2 regions of the Shewanella sedimentimangrovi genome follow, and region 2 is predicted to be linked to the other one. Evidence: riboswitches for the same ligand, from Rfam matches in the RefSeq annotation. Region 2 holds a riboswitch; the other holds the start of a gene.
What was found. Region 2 has a riboswitch for thiamine pyrophosphate ahead of JYB85_RS10685 (TonB-dependent receptor). Riboswitches for the same ligand answer to the same signal wherever they lie in the genome.
Positions count from the first base shown of each region.

Region 1 (3,104 bases), 480 kb from region 2:
TCATCGAACAGAACTTGGGACCGCACATGGAGCAGAAATGGGCCACCTTGGCCGACTCCTGGGGCAGTGACTCATCGTGATAGGCCCGGGCCGTGTCGGGATCAAGCCCCAGGTTGTACTGATCTTCCCAGCGGAACTCAAAACGGGCCTTCGACAGGGCATTGTCCCGCAACTGGGCGCTTGGATGGCCCTTGGCCACGTCAGCGGCGTGGGCGGCAATCTTATAGGCGATTAGGCCCTGCTTGACGTCTTCTTTGTTCGGCAAGCCGAGATGTTCCTTCGGCGTCACGTAGCAAAGCATGGCGCAACCGTACCAGGCTATCATCGCCGCCCCTATGCCGGAGGTGAAATGATCGTAGCCCGGCGCTATGTCTGTGGTCTGGGGACCCAGGGTATAAAACGGCGCTTCGGCGCAGTGCTCCAGCTGCTTGTCCATGTTCTCCTTGATGAGCTGCATGGGAATATGGCCGGGACCTTCGATGATGGTCTGCACATCATATTCCCAGGCGATTTTCACCAGTTCCCCCAGGGTTTCCAGCTCGGCAAACTGGGCCTCGTCGTTGGCATCGGCGATTGAACCGGGACGCATGCCGTCCCCCAGGGACAGGGAGACGTCGTAGGCGGCGCATAGCTCACAGATGTCGCGGAAATGGGTGTAGAGGAAGTTCTCCTTGTGGTGACTCAGGCACCACTTGGCCATGATGGAGCCACCGCGGGACACTATGCCTGTCACCCGCTTGGCGGTCATGGGCACGTAACGCAGCAGCACACCGGCGTGAATGGTAAAGTAATCCACCCCCTGCTCCGCCTGCTCAATCAGGGTGTCGCGGAACACTTCCCAGCTGAGATCCTCGGCTATGCCGTTTACCTTCTCCAGCGCCTGGTAGATGGGCACTGTGCCTATGGGCACGGGCGAGTTGCGCACTATCCATTCGCGGGTCTCGTGGATGTAGCGACCGGTGGACAAGTCCATCACAGTATCTGCGCCCCAGCGGGTGGCCCATACCAGTTTTTCCACCTCTTCCTCGATGGATGAGGTCACCGCAGAGTTGCCTATGTTGGCATTGACCTTCACCAGGAAATTACGGCCGATGATCATCGGCTCTGCCTCGGGGTGATTAATATTGGCGGGGATGATGGCGCGGCCGCGGGCCACCTCGTCTCGGACAAACTCGGCCGTAATGGGCTGCCCCACCAGGGCACCGAAGGCTTCACCGGGTTTGCGTCGCGTGAGCTGTTCATCCCACCCATCGCCGCTTGTGTCAGCGGCCCGGGCCAGGTTTTCCCGAATGGCTATGTATTCCATTTCCGGGGTGATGATCCCCGCCCTGGCATAATGCATCTGGGTCACCCTCTTGCCGGCCTTGGCGCGGCGGGGTTTGGGCAGCGCATCAAAGCGCAGATGATCCAGCCCTTCATCGGCAAGGCGTTGCTGGGTGAATTGGGAGCTGACACCTTCAAGGACCTCGGTATCATCCCGTTCCAGGATCCAGGGGCTGCGCAGTGCAGCCAATCCCTGGCGGACATTGATCTTGGCGGCCGGATCGCTGTAGGCGCCGGCACAGTCATAAACCCGGATTGCCGGGTTGGGCTCCAAACGAATACTGCCATCTGCGGCGGCAATGCGGGTATCAGTCTGGTGGATCTGCCGCATACCGACCCGGATATCGGCACGGGAGCCCTGCAGGTAGATTTTTTCTGAATTGGGATGGGCCAGCGGCTTGAGGTTTTCAATAAAAGCCTGGGCGGCGGCACGGGTTTCACGACGGTTTGACATAAGCAAGCTCACTCTTTTGAAAGATGAATTTGCTTGTCGGGGAATAGAGAGAAGTTGAGTCAGCGTCGGGAAAAATCCACGGCCATTGCGCCCGTTGGCTTTATCCCAATGATCCCCCATTGCAGGGGGATCCCAGCTTGTTTCCTTCGCAGGTCTTAACCCGATCAGGTTCAACGGATCCCGAATTAACGGTCTCAGCCCTAAGGCACTCCGACAAGTGGCCGCAGTATAACCATGGGCGCAATTAAAACACAAGAGCGTTTATGCGCAGCCAAAAAACACAAATAAATCTAATTTTTAGAGTCTTTATCATATTGTAATTTATAACAATAAATAAATCATGCAATGCAATATGAATGTTGCAATCTAATTATTTCATCTATTTATTTTCCGCCCCATGCGCTCCAGATGGCGATTGATGCCTTCCTTGATGGCCTGTTTTACCTTGTCGCCACCACAGTTAAAGGGGAAGCCGGGGTTTTCCGCATGGGGATTCAGCGGCGTTGGCACCTTCACTATCCGATAGCAGGTATCCCCTTTCTTGATGATGCGATTGGGATCGAGTCTGTGATCTAGGGTACTGGGTTTATAAATATCATCGGCATTGGGCACCTCCAGCACCTCCATGTCCGGCAACATCTCGGACATACCGCCGGGGATAGTCTTGCGGTCTGCATACTCCTGCCCCAGTGTCTCCAGCGCCTGGGCATTTTTGTCGGCAATGAAGCGACTGGCGGAGGTGGAAAAGTCCAGCTTTGGCTGGGCATCCACGGGCGTTCGGGCAAATTGATTCTGCGCTGCCGCTTGCCCGGCTTGCTTTTCCTGCTCCACTTCCGGCAATGGCTCCTGCACCTGTTCCTCTACCTCAGCCACTATTTGGGCTGCCTTTTTAGTCTCCAGCGTTGGCTTGGGATCTGGCTTGGGCTCAGTCTCAACCTCAGGCTTGGCTTCGGCTTGAATGGGTTCAACTTGTGCTTCGTTCGGCAATGGTGCCGAAGGTTCAGGCGGCAATTCAGCAATGACTGGCGCAGGCGGCGCAACATACAAATAGGATTTCAGGGCCGCGGGCTTTGGCTGTTGCTTTGACAGGGATTGGGGTATTTGCCAGTTGAATGTGGACAGCAGAGCCACAATGCCAAGGTGCAGCAGCAGCGCCAGGACGGCAAAGGCCAGCAACTGGCCTTTGCCAAAAATCTTTACCGCCGGCTTTGTCTCCCCTGGCCCTTGCGCTTTTGCCTCATGCGGCAAGTCGGGCAAGGCGTGCTCTGGATGTAAAGGCACTGGATGTAAAGGCACCGGATGTAAGGGCTCTGGCTCATCGCCCCCA
Region 1 covers NZ_CP071502.1:1,968,302-1,971,405, reverse strand. The annotation lists gene thiC (phosphomethylpyrimidine synthase ThiC) at 1-1,777, opposite strand, end outside; TPP riboswitch at 1,902-2,000, opposite strand; gene JYB85_RS08480 (hypothetical protein) at 2,153-3,104, opposite strand, start outside.
Region 1: it holds a riboswitch for thiamine pyrophosphate, as region 2 does, so the genes downstream of both, thiC (phosphomethylpyrimidine synthase ThiC) here and JYB85_RS10685 (TonB-dependent receptor) in region 2, are expected to answer to the same signal.

Region 2 (3,104 bases):
CACTGTGGCCCTGTCACCGCGCTTGTCCCAAGTGTAATCGTATTGACAGGGCAACAGCTCCTCATAGTCGCCGTTGCCATTGACATCGTAATCATCGACGCACTGTCTCGCCGCCCAGAATTCGGGGTTGGCCCAGTCGCCGTCATAGCCATGGTGATGATCGGTGGCGGCGTAGGATGTGAGCGAGGTCAGTTCGGCCCCCTCAATATCGGTGAAATGCAGCTTGAGGCCTATGCCTGTGCTGCGCTGATTGTCTGTGCCCGGCGCATCGGTGAGGGTATCGAAACCATTGTTGTCCAACGTCCAGGCATCGTAACCGTTGTCAAAGTTGGCGTGCATCAGCACCAGATCGGCCTGGGTGGTGTCGCTGGCATACCAGCGCAGCTTGGCCCGCAGCGACAGTTCGTCACGTTCGTTGGTGTCGCTGCGTCCCAGATACGGGTTGTCCCGGAAGCCGTCCTGATAATGCTTCTCCAGTGCCACCCGATACAGTAGTTCCCCCGAGTCCATCATGGGGCCTGAGCTGAAACCGCTGAAGGTGCGCAGATTGTCATTACCCAGCGACACCCTGGCGCCGTGCTCAAAGGTCTCTGTGGGGTCCTTGCTTTTCAGGTAAATCAGACCGGCAAGGGCGTTGGCGCCGTAGCGGGTTCCCTGGGGGCCGCGCAGCACTTCCGCCTGCTGCATGTCGTACATACTGGACACCATACCCAGACCCGACAGGTCGATATCATCAATCAGGTAGCCGATGGAGGAGTTGGGCGCGCCCTTGTATTCTTCCTGCTCGCCAACACCGCGAATTTGGAAATAGCGGGGTCTGGAAGTACCGCCAGACCAGTTGAAGTTGGCCACAGTGCCGAGCAGATCTTCAAAATGACGGGCGCCCTCATCCTCGATTTTCTGCGCATCTATCACGGTCACACTGGAGGGAATTTTTTCCACCGCAATACCGCGAAAATCGGCGGTCACCAACATGACTTCCATGGCTTCGGGATCGGCACCGGCCTTGTCGGAAGGCGCGTCGGCGGCCTGTACCGCGACCGAGCCCAGGGCAGCCGCAATCGCCAGGGCCACAGGCGCCTTGGTCAGGAGCTGAGAAGAAAAACTTTTACTGAACGATGTCTTGCTCAAAATAGGACCTCAAATGTCTGGTTTGAGATCCGGCAACGCTTTAGCGGATTAGAAGTGTGCAGATGGCCCATTCCTACGCCGGTATCAGCCGGATCAGGTTCTAAGGGTTTGTCATGTGACATCTCAGTCTGCAATCGGCAGACACCCCTTGGCAGCGAGGATTATACCCGAGTCAAAAAGCAAAGTGATACTTTTGTTGCAAGCCATTAATGAAAATCGGCGCCCTGTCACGGCGCCGATTTCAGCACTTCAAGGCCGTCGCTCAATCTATGAGGAAGTGGGCCCTGGCGGTGGACACCAGTTGCTTGCGATTGGTCTGCCAACAGTTGATGTTGACGTTGGCTACCCTGCGCCCCTGGCGGGTGATGCGGCACTCGGCAAAGGTATCCTTGTGGTAACCGGCCCTCAGGTAGTCGATGGAGAAATCCACCACCTTGGGCACCCTGGAGGTCTGCATAAACACCATCAGCTGCACTATGGCAGACATTTCCATAAAGCCGGCAATCACACCGCCGTGGATAGCCGGTACCACGGGATTGCCTATGTTGGTGTCTTTGGCCGGCAGGCGGAACACCAGTTCATCACCAAAGCGCGAAGCCTCCATGCCGATAAAGCGGGCATAGGGCACCTGCTCCAGCAGGGGGCTGAAGTCGTTAAGTTCGGTTACCTGACGCACTATCTGCTTCACATCCAGGGCCGCGGCCGCGCCATCCCCGGGTTTCTGGGCTTCGGCCTGCAGGCTTTGCACCTGTGGCCCCAGCACATGCCCAGGCTCCAGCAGCGCCTGGCGGAACTTCTCACCCACCATTTCCGGACTGATCCGCATAAAGGCGCCCACGGCATGGGCGATTGGCTTATCTATGCTGTCCTGGTAGGCGATGGCGCGGGTAAAGGCGATGTTGGATGACAGGCGGTAACACTCGGCAAAACCGTAGACGCTCTTGTTGGGTTCGGCCGGGCGCATATAGTCCACCCGCAGATCCAGGGTGGGTGAAATCTCCAGCGAACCGAATTGCTGCTGAATGGCACAGACCACGGCGCAGCCGCAGGCGGTGTCCATCAAGGTGGTGATCACCCCACCGTGGATAACCCCGGTGTCCGGATAGCCAATCAAGGCGCGGCTGTAGGGCAGTTCAATCAGCACATGGTGCTCACTGGCCTCCAGTACCGACAAGCCCAGGCGCCGGCACTGGGCCAGCTGATTGACAAAACGGCTGGCCAGCTCGGTCAGGGGAAAGAACTCGGGATTGACCTTCATCAGCGCAGGCTCACCATGGGGCCAAGGGGCGCGCCGCCCAGCAGGTGCAGGTGAATGTGATACACCTCCTGCCCGCCGTGACGGTTGCAGTTCATGATAATGCGGTAACCGTCCTCGGCAATGCCCGCCTCGGCGGCAAGCTTGGCCGCCACTGTCACCATACGGCCCAGAGCCAATTCATCCGAGGCCTTGACGTCGTTGGTCGTGGGGATCAGGTGATTGGGCACGATAAGAATGTGGGTCGGCGCCTTGGGATGAATATCGCGAAACGCGGTCACCAAATCGTCTTGGTACAGAATTTCGGCGGGAATTTCACGGCGAATAATTTTGCTGAAAATGGTTTCTTCGGCCATCTTGGACTCCGACTGGGGCTGAGTGATGATAGTTAGGCTTCTGCCATAGAATTCAATGACATTATAATAGCAAGCCAGCGCCTTGCGCGAGCGGCACAGGCAGACGGGTCAAGACGTTTTTCCCTTTTGCAGCCCGGATTGAGCTGGCCGGACCGCACGGCGTTTGCGTCGCAGCGGCTTTTTTGGCAGCATGGCTGCCACTGAATTTCCCCAGGATTTATACCCATGATCCATTACCAGATTGACGCCTGCGATCCCAAGGCCCACCTGTTTTCCGTTACCCTGCTGCTGAGCCAACCGGCGAAAAACCAGCGCCTCACCCTGCCCGCCTGGATCCCCGGCAGCTACATGGTGCGCGACTT
Region 2 covers NZ_CP071502.1:2,449,224-2,452,327, forward strand. The annotation lists gene JYB85_RS10685 (TonB-dependent receptor) at 1-1,134, opposite strand, end outside; TPP riboswitch at 1,185-1,290, opposite strand; gene JYB85_RS19070 (PaaI family thioesterase) at 1,394-2,389, opposite strand; gene hinT (purine nucleoside phosphoramidase) at 2,389-2,742, opposite strand; gene JYB85_RS10700 (M61 family metallopeptidase) at 2,968-3,104, shown strand, end outside.